3 regions of the Aeromonas bivalvium genome follow, and region 2 is predicted to be linked to each of the others. Evidence: predicted binding sites of a transcription regulator. Region 2 holds the regulator's gene; each other region holds the start of a gene.
The links. The regulator sigma-54, encoded in region 2, starts transcription at its own class of promoters, with help from an activator protein. The targets are predictions, from matches to a motif close to TGGCACNGTTTTNGCTT.
Positions count from the first base shown of each region.

Region 1: the regulator sigma-54 is predicted to act here: its motif matches at 4,487-4,503, upstream of fliE (flagellar hook-basal body complex protein FliE).
Region 3: the regulator sigma-54 is predicted to act here: its motif matches at 5,849-5,865, upstream of ACEUCR_RS06850 (nitrate reductase).

Region 1 is NZ_JBGXBV010000004.1:13,642-21,295, forward strand. It holds gene ACEUCR_RS11055 (CNNM domain-containing protein) at 1-829, shown strand, start outside; gene ACEUCR_RS11060 (TIGR00645 family protein) at 896-1,387, shown strand; gene rimO (30S ribosomal protein S12 methylthiotransferase RimO) at 1,544-2,872, opposite strand; gene befA (beta cell expansion factor BefA) at 3,097-3,876, shown strand; gene ACEUCR_RS11075 (hypothetical protein) at 4,010-4,384, shown strand; gene fliE (flagellar hook-basal body complex protein FliE) at 4,543-4,860, shown strand; gene fliF (flagellar basal-body MS-ring/collar protein FliF) at 4,905-6,605, shown strand; gene fliG (flagellar motor switch protein FliG) at 6,598-7,654, shown strand, end outside.
Region 2 is NZ_JBGXBV010000005.1:315,040-322,693, forward strand. It holds gene npr (PTS phosphocarrier protein NPr) at 1-79, opposite strand, end outside; gene rapZ (RNase adapter RapZ) at 99-965, opposite strand; gene ptsN (PTS IIA-like nitrogen regulatory protein PtsN) at 1,013-1,459, opposite strand; gene hpf (ribosome hibernation promoting factor) at 1,462-1,749, opposite strand; gene ACEUCR_RS14215 (RNA polymerase factor sigma-54) at 1,771-3,210, opposite strand; gene lptB (LPS export ABC transporter ATP-binding protein) at 3,275-4,000, opposite strand; gene lptA (lipopolysaccharide transport periplasmic protein LptA) at 4,004-4,528, opposite strand; gene lptC (LPS export ABC transporter periplasmic protein LptC) at 4,515-5,075, opposite strand; gene kdsC (3-deoxy-manno-octulosonate-8-phosphatase KdsC) at 5,075-5,629, opposite strand; gene ACEUCR_RS14240 (KpsF/GutQ family sugar-phosphate isomerase) at 5,629-6,624, opposite strand; gene mlaF (phospholipid ABC transporter ATP-binding protein MlaF) at 6,831-7,631, shown strand; gene mlaE (lipid asymmetry maintenance ABC transporter permease subunit MlaE) at 7,631-7,654, shown strand, end outside.
Region 3 is NZ_JBGXBV010000001.1:1,501,850-1,509,503, reverse strand. It holds gene frsA (esterase FrsA) at 1-654, shown strand, start outside; gene crl (sigma factor-binding protein Crl) at 724-1,116, shown strand; gene proB (glutamate 5-kinase) at 1,206-2,309, shown strand; gene ACEUCR_RS06870 (glutamate-5-semialdehyde dehydrogenase) at 2,351-3,604, shown strand; gene ACEUCR_RS06865 (universal stress protein) at 3,681-4,106, opposite strand; gene ACEUCR_RS06860 (substrate-binding periplasmic protein) at 4,309-5,064, shown strand; gene ACEUCR_RS06855 (RNA methyltransferase) at 5,160-5,666, opposite strand; gene ACEUCR_RS06850 (nitrate reductase) at 5,965-7,654, shown strand, end outside.

The sequences.
Region 1 (7,654 bases), on a different contig from region 2:
TACGGTTGCTCATACCGTTGGCGCCACCGGGGTCGGCGCGCAAGTGACCATTGTTTTTGGCGATGGTTATCTGGGGATTGCGTCTGCTGTCATGACTGTGCTGATCCTGGTGTTGTCAGAAATAATGCCCAAATCCATTGGCGCTCGCCATTGGCGTACATTGGCGCCGATCTTGCCTGGATTGTTGAATGGCATGATTTTCTTGCTGAAACCGTTCATCTGGATTTCCGATCAGGTGATGAAATTGTTCGGTGCCCATACTCCGGAACATGACATACGGCAAGAAATAAAGGCACTTGCGATGCTTGGCCGTGAGATGGATAAACTCGATGAAGATGAGCAGCGCACAATTGCCAATATTCTGGACCTTCATGAAACCAGTGTCCGAGATATTATGACGCCGCGTACCGTGTGTCAGATTGTCAGCCCGGACATGACGGTGGCCGATTTTGCCAATCATGCTCATGCCAGTCGTTTTTCTCGTTACCCCGTGATTGATAAAGATGAAAATCCGCTAGGGTTGGTATTTCGTTATGACGTGATAAACGCAGACCATGCAGAGACGGTATCCAGCCTGGTCAAGCCGGTTACCATAGTGACGGACAAGGTGAGTGTTGAAAGTGTCATGAGCCAGTTCATGCAAGAGAGACAGCATATGTTTCTTGTGTATGACGAATACGGTACCTGGCTGGGCTTGGTGACGATGGAAGATGTTATCGAGACCATCATTGGCAAACCCATTATGGACGAGACGGATGAAATCCCCAATATGAGGCGTTTTGCCAAGCGGCGCTGGCAACACAGAATGAAGCATATCAATGAAGATTAATGGGCACTCAGATCCCAATGATGTATCACCCACTTGTATCATCTGACAGGTTATAGATATTTATTTATGGAACGTATTTTTGAAAAGCTGATGTATTCCTCACGCTGGATCATGGCCCCCATCTATCTTGGCCTGAGCCTGATCCTGCTGGCATTGGGTATCAAATTCTTTCAGGAGATACTGCATGTCCTGCCCAATATTCTGACGATCCGCGAGGTTGACCTGGTGCTGGTCACCCTGTCGCTTATCGATATCGCCCTGGTGGGCGGGCTCATCGTCATGGTCATGTTCTCGGGCTACGAGAACTTTGTTTCCCGACTGGATGTGGGGGAGGGAGAGGACAAGCTGGGCTGGCTCGGAAAACTGGATGCGGGTTCCCTCAAGAACAAGGTGGCCGCTTCGATCGTTGCCATCTCATCCATTCATCTGCTGAAGGTGTTCATGAATACCGAGAACATCCCGAATGACAAAATAAAGTGGTATCTGCTGATCCATGTCACCTTCGTCCTGTCAGCCTTTGCCATGGGCTACCTGGACAAGATCACCAAGGGAAAATGATGGCGGCGGGCTCATGCCGTCGGCAGTGGGGCTGAGCCGGTTTGCCCCTTCGCCAATGCAGCGCCTTGAGGTCAATCGACATGCATTGAAAAAGCCAGCCCGTTTTCACGGGCTGGCTTTTTTGCTCTCCCCTGCCGGGCAGGGGCGTCAGTGGTCTCAGCCTACCAGGCTGGCCCACAGATCGTACTCGTCCGCCTCGTCGATGCGGACCTTGACCATGTCGCCGGGCTTGAGGCCGGTCTCGCCGTTCAGGTAGACCAGGCCGTCGATCTCGGGAGCATCGGCGGCGGAGCGGCCGGTGGCACCCTCTTCGTCCACCTCGTCGATCAGCACCAGCATCTCCTTGCCCACCTTGCGGGCGAGCTTGCGGATGGAAACCTGCTGTTGCAGCTCCATGAAGCGCTGGAAACGCTCTTCCTGGACGTCTTCCGGCACAGGATCCGGCAGCTCGTTGGCCTTGGCACCCTCGACCGGGCTGTATTTGAAGCAGCCAACCCTGTCCAGTTCCGCCTTGTCGATGAAGTCCAGCAGCATCTGGAACTCTTCTTCGGTCTCGCCGGGGAAGCCGACGATGAAGGTGGAGCGCAGGGTGATCTCGGGGCAGATCTCGCGCCACTTCTGGATCCGCTCCAGGGTGCGCTCGACGGTGCCTGGGCGCTTCATCAGTTTCAGAATGCGCGGGCTGGCGTGCTGCAGCGGGATGTCGAGGTAAGGCAGTACCTTGCCGTCGCGCATCAGGGGGATGACGTCATCCACGTGGGGGTAGGGGTAGACGTAGTGCAGGCGCACCCACATGCCGAGCTTGGCCAGCTCTTCGCACAGGGCCACCATGCTGGTCTTGACCGGCATGCCGTCGTAGAAACCGGTGCGGTGCTTGACGTCGACGCCGTAGGCGGAGGTGTCCTGGGAGATCACCAGGATCTCCTTCACGCCGGCCTCTTTCAGGCGCTTGGCCTCGGCCAGCACCTCGCCGATGGGGCGGCTCACCAGATCCCCGCGCATGGAGGGGATGATGCAGAAGGTGCAGCGGTGGTTGCAGCCTTCGGAAATCTTCAGATAGGCGTAGTGACGGGGGGTCAGCTTGACGCCCTGGGCCGGCACCAGGCTGGTGAAGGGGTTGTGGGTGGGTTTTTCCACGTATTTGTGGACGTGGCCCAGCACCTCTTCATAGGCGTGGGGACCGGTGATCTCGAGCACCTTGGGGTGGATCTCGCGGATCTGGTTCTCTTTGGCGCCGAGGCAGCCGGTGACGATCACCTTGCCGTTTTCGGCCAGGGCCTCGCCGATGGCTTCCAGGGACTCCTGTACCGCGCTGTCGATGAAGCCGCAGGTGTTGACCACCACCAGCTCCGCATCGTCATAGCTGGGCACCACGTCGTACCCTTCGGTACGCAGCTGGGTCAGGATGCGCTCGGAATCGACCAGGTTTTTGGGGCAACCCAAGGAGACGAATCCTACTTTGGGGGCCTGTTTTGTGTTGGACATCGCTCAATCACTCTTAGGTGGCTCTCTTATAAGGGCGCGGATTTTACCGGAATGGCTAACCAAAAACTATACAGCGGGCGCACCTGCGCAGAACAAACTTTGTGGTGGGGCCAGCATGACGACCTGGCGCGTCCCTCGGGTCGGCACCATGAGCCCGGGCTTTTCCGGTTTCAGTCAAATCTGCTACTGTGACCCAGGGCTTATCACGGGTGATGGAGAGCAAGATGAAGATTCGACTCCTGGTCATGACAACGGCACTGGCATTGGCCTCGACCCCAACGCTGGCGGATTGGGCCAAGGTGAAGGAGGCTGCCGCCGAGCTCGGCAGCGCGGTGAGCGAGACCAGCAAGGAGGCGTGGCAAGACGTCACGGATTTCTCCAAGCAGACCTGGGACTCCGTCTCCCGGTGGGGAGAGGAGACCCTCAATACCGCCGGGGAGTGGACCGACAAGAGCGTGACGACCGGCAAGGCGTGGCTGGAGACCGCCGACAAGAAGCTCGATACCATGCTCGAACCCAAGACGCCGGCCGAGGCGAGAACCGCCCTCGATACCATGGCCGACACCGCCCTGGTGCGGCTGTTCAACGAGCAGCCCTCTGCCAAGTTGTTGTTTGACCAGGCTTATGGCTATGCGGTGTTTGACTCGCGCAAGTTCTCCCTGATGATCCACACCAATCAGGGGTCCGGGGTAGCGGTCAACCGTCAGGACGATAGCCGTACCTATATGAAGATGTTTGGCGCCGGCCTGGCCGCCGGGCTGGGGGGCAAGTTCTACCAGCAGGTGATCCTGTTCGAGGACAAGGCCAGGTTCGATGCCTTCGTCAATCAGGGCTGGGAGGCCACCTCCGAGGTGGGGGCCGTGGCGGGCAGCGAGAGCGCCGAGCTGACGGCCAAATACAATGGTGGCATGGCCATCTATCAGATCGGCGAAAAGGGGCTGCTGCTCGATGCCAATATCTCCGGCTCCAAGTACTGGCTCGATGACGATCTGAACAAGGAGTAACCGCCCGGGCTTTGCGGGAAATTTTTCTTGTATCATATTGAAATGCGGTCTGTTTAAATGACGCGACTCGCAGTAGAAGAGGGCCTTGCGCCCTCTTTTTCATGGGCGGGGTCGACAAGACAAGGAGAGCAAGATGGCACAGGAACCCGCATCGACCGGACGGGATGCCACCTCGGGACAGCAGACAGAGTGGGACAGGCAGAGCATCTACCTGCGCCTGCAGGAGGGAAGCCCCACCGTCTTCTGGGTCCGGGGAGAAGAAGCCGTTCCCCTCCAGCCCCGCCCCGATCTGTTTGACCATGAAGGGGGTTTTGGCTGGGGCCGGGAGAGTGACGACTGCATGGCCCTGGCGGTCGCCATCGTCGCCAGACTGGTGGAGATGGGGTTGGTGGACCCGGCGCAACAGGATGCCAAGGGCCGCTATCTCCACCACGAGGTGCTGGCCAAGCTGCCCGCCGACGAACCCAGGGATCTGCACCTCAGCTATCTGAGGCTGCTGCTGGGCTAGAGCCCCACCCATGCCGGCGATGGCCGTGGGGCCGGGGCGACCCCTCTGCTCGCCCTGCCTGGCGCCCATCTGAGACTGGTTGACGCCCTCATCACTCCTGGTTGGCACCTTATTTGCTTAAGTGATGCCAGCGTCAATGATTTGTCTGGGGAAGGATGATGGAAATAAGTGCAAGCAGCCTGATGCAAGAGATGCAGGCCCTCAAGGTTGAAGCGGGGATCCCGGCCATCAGCCAGCCGGCCGGTCAGGTCAGCTCGGATTTTGGCCAGCTGCTGCAGCAGGCCCTCGGCCACGTCAACGGCCTGCAGGGGAATGCCAACGATCTGCGCACCCGGCTCGACATGGGCGACAAGTCGGTGGATCTCTCCGATGTGATGATCGCCGGCCAGAAAGCCTCCATCGCCTTCGAGGCAACGGTGCAGGTGCGCAACAAGATGGTCGATGCCTACAAGACCATCATGAACATGCCGGTATAAGGGTGCGCATGCCGCGACCCGACCAGAAGATAAGGACCTGACCTGTGGCGAACGAACAAAATGGCGACCTGCTGATCAATCACGAGGGGACCAGCGCCCTCGATGAGCATGAACAGAAGAGTTCCGCTCTGGGGTTCCTCTCCAACAGCGATGTGCTGCGTCAGATCACCCTGATCCTGGGGCTGGCCATCTGCCTGGCCATCGCCGTCTTCATCCTGTTGTGGGGCAAGGAGCCGGAGATGCGGCCCCTTGGCACCTACAACACCGAAGAGCTGGTCGCGACCCTGGATTACCTGGATCAGCAGAAGATCCCTTATCAGGTCGAGGGCCGGAGCGTACTGGTCAGCGCCGAGAATTACGGCGACATCCGCTTGCGCCTGACCCGGGCCGGGCTCGGCACCAGCAGCGTCAGCAGCAATGACGGTGAATCCATCCTGCTCAAGGACTCCAGCTTCGGGGTCAGCCAGCGCATGGAGGCCGAACGCCTCAAGCTCAGCCGCGAGCGTCAGCTGGCGAGCGCCATCGAACAGTTCCAGAACGTGGGCAAGGCCCAGGTGCTGCTGGCCATTCCCAAGGACAATGTGTTCGCCCGCAACGAGCGCAAGCCCAGTGCCACCGTGGTGCTGACCCTCAAGGGCAGCGCCCTGGGACAGGGAGAGGTGGACTCCATCGTCGACATGGTCGCCTCCGCGGTCCATGGCCTGGAGCCGACCCGGGTGACGGTCACGGATCAGAGCGGCCGTCTGCTCAACTCCGGCTCCCAGGATCCCGTCTCCGCCCAGACCCGCAAAGAATTTGCCATGCAGCAGAAGCAGGAGCTGGAGTACAAGCAGAAGATAGACGCCATCCTGATCCCCGTGCTCGGCATGGACAACTACACCGCCGAGGTGGATCTCGCCCTGGACTTCTCCCAGCAGGAGCAGACCCGCAAGACCTACAACCCCGACCTGCCCGCGGTGCGCTCCGAGATGACCCTGGAGGAGAACAGTGCCAGCGGCGCCAATGGCGGCGTGCCCGGCTCCCTCTCCAACCAGCCTCCCGCCGCGTCCGGTATTCCGGAGAAGGCGGAAGGGGGCGAGGGCAGCACCAGCGCCGGCCGCTCCCGCAAGGAGGCGACCCGCAACTATGAGCTGGACACCACGGTCAGCCACACCCGTCGTCAGATGGGGGGCATTCGCCGCATGACGGTGTCGGTGGCGGTGGATTACAAGTCGGTGACCGGCGCCGATGGCGCCGTCAGTCGCGAGCCGCGCAGCCAGGCCGAGATAGACACCTTGCGCCGCCTCATCAGTGGCGGCCTGGGATTTGACGTGACCCGGGGCGACAGCCTGGAGGTGGTCGCCATCCCGTTCAACCGCCCCGAGCTGGACGTGATGCCGGACCTGCCCATCTACGAGCAGCCCTGGTTCTGGCGCGCGGTGCGCATCGCCGCCTCCGTGCTGGTCATCATAGTGCTCATCGTCACCGTGGTGCGACCCATGCTCAAGCGCCTGCTCTACCCGGATGTCAAACCCGAGAGCGAGCTGGATCTGGACAACAGCATAGTGCTGGGTGGCGACGACGAACTGAGTCTGCTGGCGGCCCAGGCCGAGGCCGAGCCCATCTTCGGGGTGCGCGATGGTCATCTGAAACTGCCGGATCTCCATCGGGATGAAGACCTGCTCAAGGCAGTGCGTGCCCTGGTGGCGAACGAACCGGACTTGGCCGCTCAGGTCATTAAAGAATGGGTAACCAAAGATGCCTGAAGAGAATAAGAACCAAGTGACCGGCAACGACATCAGCGACGGTCAGCGCCAGATCCTCGACCAGATGTCGGGGATAGAGATGGCCGCCGTGCTGATGCTCAGCCTCAACGAGGAGGATGCCGCCCAGATCTTCCGCCACCTCGAACCCAAGCAGGTGCAGCGGCTTGGCATGTCCATGGCCTCCATGTCGGATTTCAGTCACGACAGGGTGGCGGCGGTGCATCGTCAATTTATCGACGACATCCAGAAGTACACCAACATCGGCATCGGCAGCGAAGACTTCGTGCGCAAGGCCCTGGTGGCGGCGCTCGGGGAAGACAAGGCCAGCAACCTGGTGGATCAGATCATCCTGGGGTCAGGCGCCCGGGGTCTGGACTCCCTCAAGTGGATGGATGCCCGCCAGGTGGCCAGCATCATCCAGAACGAACACCCCCAGATCCAGACCATAGTGCTCTCCTATCTGGAGCCGGAGCAGTCCGCCGAGATCCTGAGCCAGTTCCCGGAGCAGGTGCGCCTGGATCTGGTGATGCGCATCGCCAACCTAGAAGAGGTGCAACCGGCGGCACTGCAAGAGCTCAACGACATCATGGAGAAGCAGTTCGCCGGCGCCGCCGGTGCTCAGGCGGCCAAGATGGGCGGCCTGAAGGCGGCGGCCAACATCATGAACTACCTGGACACCAACGTCGAAGGCCAGCTGATGGATGCCATCCGCGACTCCGACGAGGAGATGAGCCAGCAGATCCAGGACCTGATGTTCGTGTTCGAGAACCTGATCGACGTGGACGATCGGGGCATCCAGACCCTGCTGCGGGAAGTGCCGGGGGATCTGCTGCAACGGGCCCTCAAGGGCTCGGACGACCAGATGCGCGAGAAGATTTTCAAGAACATGTCCAAGCGGGCCGCCGAGATGCTGGCGGACGATCTGGAGGCCATGGGCCCGATCCGCGTCTCCGAGGTGGAGGCGGCCCAGAAGGAGATCCTCTCCACCGCCCGCCGTCTGGCGGATGCCGGCGAGATCATGCTGGGGGCCGGTGGCGGCGAGGAGTTCC
Region 2 (7,654 bases):
CCAGTTCAAACAGCATCATGGCCGGGCGCGCATGCATGCCCAGCTTGTTCTTCACTTCTACCGAGGCGGAGACTGTCATCTGACCTCCCGTTGCGCCATCAATGTTGCGGATCCCGTTTGTCGAGGGTGCGATGGCGGATCTGCACGTTCTTGCCGAGCCCCTCGAAGGTACGCGCCAGCTGTTCGGCGATGAACACGGATCTGTGCTGGCCGCCGGTGCAGCCAATCCCGACCGTGAGATAGCTGCGGTTGTTGCGCTCCAGGGCCGGCAACCAGGTCGCCAGCATGTTCTCGATCTGCAGGGTGAACTGCATCACGTCGGGCTGGCTCGCCAGATAGCGGGCCACCGGCTCATCCTTGCCGGTGAACGGCTTGAGCTCGGGGATCCAGTGGGGATTGGGCAGGAAGCGGGCATCGAACACGAAGTCGGCGTCCTTGGGGATACCGTACTTGAAGCCGAACGACTCGAACACCAGCACCAGCTCATTCTCCTTCTTGCCGAGCACCCGGGTCTTGATGAGCTCGCTGAGGTCATGAATGCTGAGACTGGTGGTGTCGATGCGCAGGTCGGCACTCGCCGAGATCGGCGCCAGCAGATGGGTCTCTTCACGGATCGCCTCGTCCAGGGAGAGGCGCTTGCGAGAGAGGGGGTGCAGGCGACGACTCTCGCCGTAACGCTTGAGCAGGGTGCTGTTCTCCGCATCGAAGAAGAAGCTGCTGTATTGCACCCGACCATCGCCGCGCACCTGGGCCAGCAGGGTCTCCAACCGCTCCGGATCACCGGGCAGGTTGCGCACGTCTATGCTGACCGCCAGCTTGTCGTACTGGCGCTCGACCGAGACGATCAGCTGAGGCAGCAGATTGACCGGCAGATTGTCGACACAGTAATACCCGAGATCTTCCAGTACCCGCAGCGCAACGGTCTTGCCCGACCCGGAGCGGCCACTGACTACGATAAGCTGCATCTTGCAACCTCCACAGCGACGAGTTGATTAGCGTGGGCGACGGCCCATCAGGCGGAGATCATGATCTGGTAGAGATCATCATCGCTGGCAGCCTGGCGCAGCTGGCGGCAGACCGCCTTGTCACCCAATTTGGCGGCCATCAGGGAGAGGGTCTTGAGGTGCTGTTTGCACTCACTCTCCGGCACCAGCAAGGCAAAGAGCAGATCGACGGGCTGATTGTCGATGGAATCGAAGGGGATGGGCTCGGCAAAGGTCATCAGTACCGCCGTCGGCGGGAATTCGTCGCCGATGCGACCATGGGGAATGGCAATGCCGGCACCTATGCCGGTGCTGCCCATCTTCTCGCGGGCAAGCAGACATTCGAACAGGGCCTGGCGCGAGGTGCCCAGCCGCTCGGCGGCCAGCTCGCTGATGATTTCCAGGGCGCGTTTCTTGCTGGTACAAGGGACCGCACTTTTGGTGCAGTCCCGACTCAGTATGTGTTCAAGTTGCATGGTTATTTTTGATTTAACTTGTCTTTGTGCTTGATGATCTGTCGATCAAGTTTGTCGAGCAGGGTATCTATCGCGGCGTACATATCCGCGTGTTCCGAATTGGCGAACACTTCGCCCCCGCTGACGTGTAGCTTGGCTTCGGCAATCTGGTTCAGTTTTTCTACGCTCAACACCACATGAACATTGTTGATGTGGTCAAAGTGACGCTCGAGTTTGGCAAACTTGTTATTCACATAATCACGCAGCGCTTCGGTGATCTCTACGTGGTGTCCGGTCAAGTTAATTTGCATAACGTCTTCCTTCTGTGTTGCCTAAACCAGGCGTTTGCGCTGATTGGACGGTGGTATCAACAAGGATTCACGGTATTTGGCGATCGTGCGTCGAGCCACCATAATACCCTGTTCGGCCAGCAAATCCGCGATCTTGCTATCACTTAGCGGTTTCGCCGGGTTTTCCGCCGTCACCAGCTTCTTGATCAGGGCACGAATTGCGGTCGATGAGCACTCACCTCCTCCCTCTGTGTTGACGTGACTGGAGAAAAAGAACTTCAGCTCGAAGATGCCACGGTGGGTATGCATGTACTTCTGGGTCGTGACCCGGGAGATGGTCGATTCATGCATCTCCACCGCCTCGGCGATGTCGTTGAGCACCATGGGCTTCATGGCCTCCTCGCCGTATTCAAAGAACCCCTGCTGCTGCTCGACGATGCAGCTGGCCACCTTGAGCAGGGTCTCATTGCGGCTCTCCAGACTCTTGATGAACCACTTGGCATCTTGCAGATGGGAGCGAATGAACTGGGTATCCTGGCTGGTGCGCGCCTGGCGAGCCATGGCGGCATAGGTTTCGTTGACGCGAATGCGGGGCGCCGAATCCGGGTTCAGCTCCACCACCCAGCGGTTCTGGCGCTTGACCACGGTGACATCCGGGATTACGTACTGGGAATCGCTCTGTACCACCCGGTTGCCGGGTCTGGGTTCGAGCTGCTGGATGAGATCGATGACCTCCTTGAGCTCCCCCTCCTTGAGCCGCGTCTTGCGCGCCAGGGTGCGATAGTCCCGATTGCCCAGCAAGTCCATGTGCTCACGGACGACCTCACGCGCCTGGGCCAGCCAGGGTTGCTGTGCACTGAACTGACCCAGCTGGATCAGCAGGCACTCCTGTACAGAGCGGGCCGCGATGCCGACCGGATCGAAATGCTGTACCCGCTTGAGCACGGCTTCGATCTCGTCGAGCTCCACCTCGACGTCGTCACTGCTCACCGCCTGCTGGATGTCTTCCAGGGTGCTGGTCAGGTAGCCGGACTCGTCGATGCCATCGATGATGGCCAGGGCAATGGCGGCATCGAGATCGCTGAACGGGGTGAGCCGCATCTGCCACAGCAGATAATCTTGCAGGTTTTCCGTGGTCTCGCCCTGATAGACGCTGTCTTCCCCCTCGAAGACGGGGCCGGCACTCTGGCCGGTGCCGGCGGAGTAGACGTCATCCCAGCTGCTGTCGACCGGCAGCTCGTCCGGCAACTGCTCCTGGGCCATGGCCTCGCTGCTGTCGATCTGGCTCTCGTCCTGCTTAATATCGGTATGAGTCTCCAGCTGCTCGACCTCTTCTTGCTCGAGCAGGGGGTTGCTATCGAGGGCTTGCTGGATCTCCTGCTGAAGTTCCAATGAAGAGAGCTGGAGCAGACGAATCGCTTGTTGTAACTGCGGCGTCATGGTCAATTGCTGACCGAGACGCAACTGGAGTGTCGGCTTCATCTACGTCGGGATATCCTTATTTCAGCGAGGCGATCATCAGGAAACGAAGGGCGATTTCCCCTTACTATAGACTGAATTGATCGCCCAAATAGACACGCTTGACCTGTTCGTCGGCCAGGATCTCGGCGGGGGTGCCTTCCGCTATCATCTTGCCGTGACTGACGATATAGGCCTTCTCGCACACATCCAGCGTCTCGCGCACGTTGTGGTCCGTGATGAGCACGCCCAGCCCTCGATCCTTGAGATGCTGGATGATCTTCTTGATGTCGATGACAGAGATGGGATCGACCCCGGCAAACGGCTCGTCCAGCAGGATGAAACGGGGCTCGGCCGCCAGGGCGCGGGCGATCTCGACCCGGCGGCGCTCGCCACCGGACAGGCTCTGACCCAGGTTGTCCCGGATGTGGGTGATGCTGAACTCTTCCAGCAACTGCTCCACCTTGTCTTCCCGCTCTTCGCGACTCAACTCCTTGCGGGTCTGCATGACCCCCATCAGGTTGTCATAGACGGAGAGGCGGCGGAAGATGGAGGCCTCCTGAGGCAGATAGCCGATGCCATTGCGGGCACGGATGTGCATGGGTTGCAGGCTGATGTCCTGCTCGTCGATGGTGATGAGGCCCGCATCCCGCTGCACCAGGCCGACGATCATGTAAAAAGAGGTGGTCTTGCCCGCGCCGTTCGGACCGAGCAGACCCACGATCTGGCCGGTGCCCACTTCCAGGCTGACGTCACTGACCACCATCCGCTTCTTGTAGCTCTTCTGCAGCCCGGCTGCCTTCAACACTGCCATGGCTTATTTATCCTGCTTTTTGTCGGCGGGTTTGTCGAAATTCTCGACCTGATCGGGCAGGAACACCGTCTTGACGCGATTGGTTTCGCCCTTGCTTTCGGCGATCATCTTCTGTTTCACGATGTCATAGCGGATCAGATCGCCGTTCACCTGGCTGTCTTCCTGCTTGAGCTCGCCGTTGCCCGTGATGGTCACCAGACGATTCTTCAGCTCGTAGCGAATGCTGTCGCCATGGGCATTGACCGGCTTGCCGTTGTCCAGGATCTGGAAGAAGGTGGCGGGTTTGCCATAGGCGGTCATCACCTCGGCACCCTTCTCGCCTGATCGGATCACCACCACCTTGTCCGCCTTAATCTTGATGGTGCCCTGGGTGATGATGACATCCTCGCTGAAGGTGACGCGGTTATCCTGCATCTCGGCTATCTGCTTGACGGCGTCCACATACACCTTCTCGGCGAAGTCGGACTCCTTGGCGCTGACGCCCCCGCACAGCAGCAGGGCGAACGCGGCCAGATTAACGTTTCTCATTGAAATAGATGGCATGGCCTTGGTCCAGTAATTCGAAATATTTGCGATCCAGATGCCCCTTCAGGCCAACGCCCTCGGTCTGGAACTCTTTGGCGACGATGGCGACCTGACGATTACTTCTCACATCCTGGGTCACCAAGTCCAGCTCCAGGTAGGGAGTGTCCAGGGTGGAGATGAAGGAGGTGGGCAAGAGGCCATCGAGATGCACCTTGTCCCTCAGGATCACGTTGTCGTCCGTGTTGAGCACCCCCGTCTCGGCGGTCACCTTCCATTCGGCATCCCCCTTGTCATCGAACAGATAGACGATGGGCTTGTCGAAAGTGGCCTGCTCGAGCAGCTGAAAATACTCGGCATAGACGGACTCCAGTCGCTCGCTGCGCTTGCCCGTCTCGTCGAAGCGGGTGGTCACCAGATCCTTGGCGATGAAGTCCGGCTGATAATGTTCCGTCTTGGGCGCGGCCGGCGGCGCCAGGGTCACATCCCCCAGCTGCCAGATGGCCAGAGCCACGATGAAGAGGGCGGCGAACAGCAGGGTCTGACGACTGATCATGCCGATACCTCGGCCAGCTCATCGGCATGCCCCTGGGCCTGCAAGATGAGATCGCACAGCTCGCGCACCGCGCCCATGCCCCCACCCAGCCGGGTCACCAGATCGGCGCGCGCCACCACCAGCGGATGGGCATCGGCGACCGCCACCCCCAGGCCACAGGCCTGCATCACCGGCAGATCTATGGTGTCATCCCCCATGTAGGCCGCCTGGCTGGCATCCAGTCCCAGTTGCTGCAGCAGGGCCTCGAAATGGGGCAGCTTCTGATCCGCCCCCTGGACCACATGCTTCACCCCCAGGCTCGCCATCCGGTTGCTGACGATGCGGGAGTTGCGCCCCGTGATGATGGCGATCTCGATGCCCGCCCTCATCAACGCCTTCATGCCGGCGCCATCCCGGGTGCAGAAGGTCTTGAACTCCTCCCCCTCGTTGCCCATGTAGATGAGGCCGTTGGAGAGCACTCCATCCACGTCACACACCAGCAGGCGGATACGCGCCGCCTTGTCGTATTGGCAGGCGGTGACCGGACCGTAGGGCGTCGCCATCTGTTGCATCAAATCACTCCCGCCTTGAGCAGATCGTGCATGTTGAAGGCCCCCAGGGGACGTTTGTCGCCATCGACCACCAACAAGCCATTGATTTTTTTGGTTTCCATCAGTTTTACCGCCTCGGCGGCCATCATCTCCGGCCTTACGGTAACACAGTTGACCGTCATCACCTGCGCGATAGGGGTGCTGTGGACATCGACCCGCTGATCCAGGATGCGACGCAGGTCGCCATCGGTAAACAAACCCGCCAGCAGACCATCGCCATCGACCACGGCCGTCATGCCGAGTCCCTTGCGGCTCACTTCCAGCAGGGCCTGGCTGATGGTGGCATCTATCCCCACCTGGGGCAACAGGTCACCGCTGTGCATCAGGTCGCCGACTCGCAGCAGCAGACGCTTGCCCAGCGACCCGCCGGGGTGGGAGAGCGCGAAGTCATCGGCGGTGAAACCGCGGGCCTCGAGCAGGGCGACGGCCAGGGCATCCCCCATCACCAGGGTGGCCGTGGTGCTGGAGGTCGGCGCCAGCCCCAGGGGACAGGCTTCCTGCTCGACCCGGACGCAGAGGTGTACGTTGGCCTCCTTGGCCATGGTCGAGGCCGGATTGCCGGTCATGCAGATAAGCGGGATGCCGCGGCGCTTGAGCACCGGCAGCAGGGCCAGGATCTCGTCGCTCTCCCCCGAGTTGGAGATGGCGATGATGAGATCCCCCCCCGAGATCATCCCGAGATCCCCGTGGCTGGCTTCGCCCGGGTGCAGGAAGAAGGCGGGCGTCCCTGTGCTGGCCAGGGTGGCGGCAATCTTGTTGCCAATATGGCCGGACTTGCCCATGCCGGTGACCACTATCTTGCCGCCGCAACCCAGTATCAGCTGGCAGGCACGATCGAACGCCTCATCCAGGTACTGATGCAGGCCCTCGATGGCTTGTTTCTCTATGTCCAGCACCGCCTTGGCACTGCGACGAAAATCGAACATTTCAGACAGGTTTTCTGGTTTGACAGACATATGGGAACCGCTCCGGGCCGAAATTAGCTGCGGGATTATAAAAAAGTCTGCCCAGATAAGCGAATCCGATGGTTTCTGGCGAGAGCAACGGGGGACAAACGGCCGAAAGCTGTCGCCTGCAAAGGGGGCCAGCCTGTTCAATAGTTGTCCCTTGTTGTTGCTTAGACCTAGACTAGCCCATAAAATTCGCTCTTCATTTGCACCCGATGGACCATTGTTTGAACAACGATCTGATCACCATCTCCGATCTCAGCTTCAGTCACGGCGACCGCCTGCTCTACGACAACATCAGCCTCACCATCCCCCGTGGCAAGGTGACTGCCGTGATGGGGCCCAGCGGGATCGGCAAGACCACGCTGCTGAGGCTGATCGGCGGTCAACTCAAGCCCGATGCCGGCACCATATTGTTTGACGGCGAGGATGTTCCCCGCCTGTCCCGCCGCCGACTCTACAGTCTGCGCAAACGGATGAGCATGCTGTTCCAAAGCGGTGCCCTCTTCACCGGCATGACGGTGTTCGACAACGTGGCCTTTCCCCTGCGCGAGCACTCGGGCCTGCCCGAGGAGCTGATCCACACCATCGTCATGATGAAGCTGGAGGCCGTGGGCCTGCGCGGCGCGGCCTCCCTGATGCCCTCGCAGCTCTCAGGCGGCATGGCCCGCCGGGCCGCCCTGGCCAGAGCCATCGCCCTGGATCCGGACCTCATCATGTTCGACGAACCCTTCGTCGGCCAGGACCCCATCACCATGGGGGTGCTGGTGAAGCTCATCCGCGAGCTCAACGACGCCCTCGGCATCACCTCCGTCATCGTCACCCATGACGTGACCGAGGTGATGGGCATCGCCGATTACGCCTATATCATCGCCAATCGCAAGATAGTGGCCCAGGGCACACCGCAACAGCTGCGGGAAGAGCGCAACCCCGAGGTCGAGCAGTTCCTGCAGGGACTTCCCGACGGCCCTGTCCCGTTCCATTTCCCGGCTGGCGAGCTACTACAGGATCTATGATGTTGATAAGTCAAATAAACCAG
Region 3 (7,654 bases), on a different contig from region 2:
GTGAGCGGCGGCATCGACTCCCTCCAGCTCGATTACCTCAACTTCTACCGCAAGCACCTGGCACCCAATGGCATCGGCATGCTCTCCCTGGACATGCCCGGCATCGGCTATGCGGAGCACTGGCCCCTGGTACAGGACACCAGCCGCCTGCACCAGGCGGTGTTGCAGTATCTGACCGACGTGGCCTGGGTCGATCACCAGCGCATTGCCATGGTGGGTTTTCGCCTCGCCGGCAATGTGGCGGCCCGCCTCGCCTTTATCGAGCCGTTCAAGTTGCGCACCGTGGTCTGTATCGGGGCCGGGGTCAATCAGTGCTTTACCGACCCGTCGCTTTTTGCCAAGTGTCCGCGCATGATGCGTGATAGTCTGGCGAACAGACTGGGGGGAGATGCGTCCGACTGGGAGCTGATCCGCACCAAGAGCCAGGTCTTCTCCCTGAAAAAGCAGGGGTTGATGAGCACGCGTACTTCCGTGCCCATCCTCAGCATCGGTCACAAGCGAGACTTTATCTGCCCCGAGTCCGACATCCGGGCCCTGGCGGCGGCCAGCCGGAACGGCAAGGCGGTGGTGTTCGACAAGCAACCACTGCGAGAGGTATATGACAAGGCACTTAACGAAACGGTAACCTGGCTAAAGCAACATCTATGTTCTTGAATACGTTCTTTTTACGCCATTCATATCTCGGTTGATGGATGGCACTGCTTGTTCAACACGGAGGTTAACATGTCAGAAAGAGTCACCTACAAACGTCTGCTGCGGCAATTTGCCGCCATCGGCCCCTATCTGCGCGAAGATCTGTGCGAGGAGGGGCGCTATTACTTCGATTGTCTGTCGGTTTGCGTCAGCGCCAAGGCGGCGCCGGACAAGCGGGAGTTCTGGGGCTGGTGGCTGGTGCTGGAGCAGGACGACCACCATTTCCGCTACCACTATCAGCTCGGCTTCTACAACGGCGAAGGCAACTGGATAGACAAACCTCTGCCCAAGAAGCACCAGGCCGAGGTGGAGCGTTCCCTGCAACACTTCTACCGCCTGATCAGCGCCAAGTTGACCCAGCTGGAGTGCCAGCTCGCCCCCGCCGAGCAGGTGACCTGCGAGTTGTCGGTCACCGCCGCCTGACCCGACTGCCCTGCCGGGGTTAATTGCCTTGCAGGGCAGCAGGGCCGTGGGTATAAAGGGAATCCTTACCTTTTTGCCTTGTCAATTCCATGGAAAACAAAACCATCGTCGTCAAGCTGGGCACCAGCGTTCTCACCGGGGGCTCGTCTCAACTCAATCGTGCCCACATGGTCGAACTGGTTCGCCAGTGCGCCGCGCTCCATCGCCAGGGCCACAGAGTGGTGCTGGTCAGCTCGGGGGCCATCGCCGCCGGTCGTGCCCACCTGGGCCACCCGCCCCTGGCCTCGACCCTGACCAACAAGCAGATGCTGGCGGCCGTGGGTCAGACCCAGCTGATCCGCATCTGGCAGGATCTGTTCAACCTCTATGACCTGCACGTGGGCCAGATGCTGCTGACCCGGGCCGATCTGGAGGACAGGGAGCGCTATCTCAATGCCCGCGATACCCTGCGCACCCTGCTCGACCACCGCATCATCCCCGTCATCAACGAGAATGACGCCGTCGCCACCGCCGAGATCAAGGTGGGGGACAATGACAACCTCTCCGCCCGCGCCGCCATCCTGGCCGATGCGGATCTGCTGATCCTGCTCACCGACCAGACCGGCCTCTTCACCGCGGATCCGCGCACCAATCCCGATGCCCAGCTGATCGAGGAGGTGCAGACCATAGACGACACCCTGCGCAAGCTGGCCGGCGGCAGCGTCAGCGGCCTGGGCACAGGTGGCATGGCCACCAAGCTGCAGGCGGCCGATGTGGCGCGTCGGGCCGGGGTCGAGGTGGTGATCGCCACCGGCCAGGTGCCGGAAGTGGTGGGTCGCCTGGCCGCCGGCGAGCGGATCGGCACCCGTTTCCCGGCCCTGGCCTCGCCCCTGGAGGGACGCAAGAGCTGGATCCTGGCCGGCCCCCCTCCTCTTGGGGAGGTCCAGGTCGACCTGGGGGCCGTGGCCGCCATGCGCGACAAGGGCTCCAGCCTGCTGCCCAAGGGGATCACAGGGGTGAGGGGCATCTTCGTGCGGGGCGACGTGGTGCGGATCCTGGATCCCAGGGGGAGCGAGCTGGCCCGCGGCATCTGCCGCTACAACCACGATGAGCTGACGCGCCTGCGCGGAGTTCACTCGGATCAAATCGAGGCACTGCTGGGCTACGGCTATGGCGCCGTGGCCATCCATCGCGACGACATGGTGCTGCTGTAATCGAGTCGGCGGGCCGAGCCCGCCCTATGAAAGGATAAGAAATGAGTCTGGAGACATTGGGACAAGCGGCCCGCGGGGCTGCCTATCAGCTGGCCGCCATCGACACGGCCCAGAAGAATCGGGCGCTGCTGGCCATCGCCAGCGAGCTGGAAGCCCGTCAGGGGGCCATCCTGGCTGCCAACGCCAAGGACATAGCAGCGGGGCGGGAGGCCGGCCTGTCCGACGCCATGCTGGATCGCCTGCTGCTCAACCCCGCCCGGCTCGCCGGGATAGTGGCGGACGTGCGCAAGGTGGTCAGTCTGGACGATCCGGTCGGTGCCGAACTCGACAGCCGGGTGCTGGAGAACGGCCTGCGCCTCTCCCGGCGCCGGGTTCCCATCGGGGTGATAGGGGTCATCTATGAGGCGCGCCCCAATGTCACCATCGACATCGCCACCCTCTGCCTCAAGACAGGCAACGCCAGCATCTTGCGGGGCGGACGCGAGACCTTCCACTCCAACCTGGAGCTGGTCAAGGTGATCCAGGCCGCCCTGGCCAGCGCCGGTCTGCCCATCGCGGCGGTGCAGTACATAGACAACCCGGACCGGGCCCTGGTGGGCGAGCTGCTGCGTCTCGATCGCTACGTGGACATGATCATCCCCCGTGGCGGCGCCGGGCTGCACAAGATGTGCAAGGAGAACAGCTCCATCCCTGTCATCATCGGCGGTTTTGGCATCAGCCATGTGTTCGTGGATGCGAGCGCGGATCTTGCCCGCTCCCTCGCCGTCATCGACAACGCCAAGGTGCAGCGCCCCTCAGCCTGCAACGCCCTCGATACCCTGCTGGTCCACGAAGGGATTGCCGCAGACTTGCTGCCGCAACTGGTCGCGCGCATGAACGAGCAAGGGGTGACCCTGGTGGCCCATGGCAACGCCCTGGCCCACCTGACGGGGGCCAAGGGAGTGCGTGAGGCCGGGGCCGAGGATTTCGACACCGAATGGCTCGGTCTGACATTGGGGGTCAAGCTGGTGGCAGATGTCCACGAGGCGCTGGCCCACATGCGCGAGCACAATGCCAGCCACTCGGACGCCATCCTGACCAATGATCTCTACAACGCCGAGTGCTTCGTCAACGGCGCAGGTTCGGCGGCCGTCTATGTCAACGCCTCGACCCGCTTCACCGATGGCGGCCAGTTTGGCCTGGGGGCCGAGGTGGCCGTCTCCACCCAGATGCTCCATGCAAGGGGCCCCATGGGGCTGACCGAGCTGACCAGCTACAAATGGGTGGGGCAGGCGGACTATCTCTCCCGTCCCTGAGCCCTTGCCCCCAGCAAAATGCCGACCCCGGGGTCGGCATTTTTTCATGTCAGGTCTGGGTGTCCAGGTCTGGGCGTCAGCGCACGATCAGCACGGGGCAGGGGGCGTGGCGCACCACGGATTCCGCGACGCTACCCACCAGCAGGTGGCTGAGGCCGGAGCGGCCATGGCTGCCCATCACCACCAGATCCACCTTGTCTTCCTTGGCCTGGGCGACGATCTCGTCGGCGGCGCGGCCGAAGCGCACCGTGAAGCTGGCAGGGATCGGCAGGGTGTCGATCAGCTGTTGCAGCTGCTCCCTGGCCTGGCGCTCCATCTCATGGGTGATCTCCAGGGCGGTCATGTGCAGTATCTTGTAGCTGTCAAACCCGTGCAGCTGGTCGACCACGTGCACCAGCTTGAGGCTGGCATCGTGGCTCTTGGCCATGAAGACGGCATAGTCCAGCACCGGCTGGGACATCTGGGAGAAATCGACGGGGCAGAGCAGGGTGCGGATAGACATAAGAGGCTCCTTTCGCGGGGGGCAACCTGGGGTAATGGGTTACCAATGAATCTTGTCTACCGTTATACCAGCTTGCCGGGCAATAACGTGTGATGGGGGCGATGGTTTGACAAAAAGGCGGCAAAGGTGGGGCGGGAAGCGGGGGATCGTATGGGAAATCGGCGCATAATCAGGGCCATGGAGAGGGATTCGAGGTAATGGGATGCAATTAGCGAGATTCACCCTGCTGCTGTGCTGCGGCCTGTTTTCCCTGACGGCGCGGGGGGAGGTGCTGCCGGTCTATTGCGATGACTGGCCAGGCTTTTGCCATCAGGACGGGGGCGGCCTCTATCTGGATCTGGCGCGTCACATCTACCAGCCCCTCGGCTATCGGATCCGGCCCCAGATCATGCCCTACAAACGGGCGCTGGCCATGGTGACCAAGGGGGGGCAGGGGATGACCATGGGGGTCTATCTCCATGAGGTGGAGGGGGTGCGCTGGCCCCACTACCCGGATGGCGCCGATGATGTGACCGTCTTCATGCTCGACAAGTGGCGGGCGGGCTGGCAGGGGGAGCAGAGTCTGGCCCAGCAGCGGGTGCTCTGGCAGCGGGGCTGGGCCTTCGACAAATATATCGGGGTGCCCATGCGCTGGTATGAGGTCAACAGCCATCAGGATGCCATGAGCCTGCTGCAAAAGGAGCGTTACCGTTACTATCTGAGCGCCGGTGTGCTCCACACCGATGAGCGGCTGCCGCCCGGGCTGAACCGGGTCTTTCTGCGCTGGCTGCCGACCTACCCCATCTTCGCCAGCGACGCCGCCGGGCTCAAATTGCAGCAGCAGTGGGATCAGGGCATGGCTCGCCTCATCCACAGCGGCGAGCTGACCCGCCTCTACCGGGAGAATGGCCTGCTCGACTACTACCGGGATTTTCTGCGCGGCCTCAGGCACAAGGGGGAGGGGCAGTCGGCCCGCTAGGCCCCCGGCTCGATGGGCCTTGGCGAGCCGATCATCCTGTTGAGGAATGAGATTGACGCTGGCGGCGCCTGTTCGGCTCTGCTTTCACCTGCGGATCATGACGCTGCGGCTCCTGCTCTATGGGCCTTGGCGAGGCGATCATAGAGGATGACGTTGACGCTGGCGGCGAGATTCATGCAACCCGTTGTCGGCACATAGACCACCCGCTTGACCCCGGCGAACAGCGCCGGATCCAGGGTGCCATCCTCGGGACCGAAGATGTAAAAGGCCCGGGCCGGGTGGACGAAGTCAGGGAGCGGGGTCGCCCCCGGGATGAGGTCCACCAGCACGGGTTCTCCCCCCTGTGGCACCAGGGCGAGCAGATCGTCCACCCCGAGCAGGGGGATCTTCTCCGCCATCTGCTTGGTGTCGGTGGCAAAGCGGCGCGCCAGCTCGAAGCGGCTGCCGGTGTAGCACACCTCGTCGGCGCCATAGCAGCCCGCCGCCCTCAGCACGGCCCCCACATTGGTCGGTGACTTGGGATTGACCAGGCCGATGCCGACATAGTTGCCCTGGGGTTCATCGGCCGACGGGGCCCTGCGCTTGCTGATCTCTTCGTTCATCTCGCTCTCCTGGTTGGGGCGCCATTATAAGGGGGTCGGCCCCCTAGTGCTCGCCCTAGTGTTCGCGAGAGTGCTCGCCTCCCTTGCCCCGGCTGGGGGCAGCTGCACCGAATTGGTGAGCGGGGGAGGCGCCCGGGCCCCTCTGGCGCGGCCCGGACCTCGCTCCGCTGCCCTTGGTGCGCTGGCAAGATACTTGCATCGCCCTTGGGCAGATCACTCTTATCGATGACAGGACACAGGCGTCCGTCCCCTTTGCCGGGGCGGACGCCTTTTTCATTGCCGGCAGGCAGGAGGAAGGATGAAGACCACATGTGCATACTGCGGCGTCGGCTGTGGCATCAGCATCAGGCACCAGGCGGGGGAGTGGCAGCTCGCCGGGGACGACAGCCATCCCGCCAATGGCGGCGCACTCTGCGTCAAGGGGGCTAGCCTGCTGGAGAGCCTGGCCTTTCCCGAGCGCCTGCTCTATCCCCGCCATCAGGGGCGGCGCATCGGCTGGGATCAGGCCCTCGATCTGATGGCGGAGCGGTTTGGCAAGGTGTTGGCAGAGTCCGGGCCGCACGCCATCGGCATCTACCTCTCGGGTCAGCTCACCACGGAGGACTATTACGTCGCCAACAAGCTGATGAAGGGGTATCTGGGCAGCGCCAACGTGGATACCAACTCCCGGCTCTGCATGTCGTCGGCCGTGGTGGCCCAGCAGCGCGCCTTCGGCGAGGACCTGGTGCCGGCCTGCTATGAGGATCTGGGGCTGGCGGATCTCATCGTCATCACGGGGGCCAACACGGCCTGGACCCACCCCGTGCTGTTTCGCCGCATCCAGCAGGCCCGCAGTCGCCGCCCCGAACTCAAGCTGGTGGTGATGGATCCCCGCCGCACCATGACGGCGGAACAGGCCGACCTGCACCTGCCCCTGCGTCCGGGCAGCGACGTGGCGCTGTGGAACGGCCTGTGCCGCTACCTGGTCGATCAGGGGCTCTGGGACAAGGAGTATGTGGCGGCCCACGTCAGCGGCATGGCGCAGCTGACCGAGACCCTGGCCGATCCCGCCTGGACGCCGGAGGCGGTGGCCCTGTGCTGCGATCTGCCCCTGACCGATCTGCTCGGCTTCTACCGGCTGTTTGCCCGCCATCCCCGCACCCTCAGTCTCTACTGCCAGGGCATCAACCAGTCCAACCAGGGGAGCGACAAGGCCAATGCCATCATCAATGCCCACCTGCTGACCGGACGGATCGGCAAGCCCGGGGCCTCCCCCTTCTCCCTCACCGGGCAGCCCAATGCCATGGGCGGGCGCGAGGTGGGGGGGCTGGCGACCCAGCTGGCCGCCCACATGGGCTTTGGCGAGGCCGAGTGCGATCGCCTGCAGCGTTTCTGGGGCAGCCCGCACATGGTGACGGGCCCGGGCCTGAAGGCGGTCGACCTGTTCGAGGCGGTGCATAGCGGGCAGATCCGCGCCCTCTGGGTGCTGGGGAGCAACCCGGCCGCTTCCCTGCCCGACGGAGACAGGGTGCGCGAAGCCCTGGCGCGCTGCGAGTTCCTGGTGGTCTCGGATCTGACCGCCCTGACCGACACGGCCCGCCATGCCAGCCTGCTGCTGCCCGCCCTCGGCTGGGGCGAGAAGAGCGGCACCGTCACCAATTCGGAGCGCTGCATCAGCCGTCAGCGCGCCTTCCTGGCGCCCCCCGGCGAGGCGCGCCCCGACTGGTGGGCCCTGGCCAGCCTGGGGCGGCGGCTCGGCTTCGAGGAGGCGTTCGCCTTTTCGGACGAACACGCCATCTTCAGCGAGCACGCCGCCCTCTCCGGTTTCGAGAACCGGGGATCGCGCCGGTTTGACATCTCGGGGCTGGCCCGGCTGACCCCCGCCGAGTTCGAGGATCTGGCCCCCATCCGCTGGCCGGTCAACGAGGCGCACCCCCATGGTTGCGATCGCCTGTTCGGCGATGGCCGCTTCGCCACGGCTGACGGCAGGGCCCGCCTGCTGCCCCTGC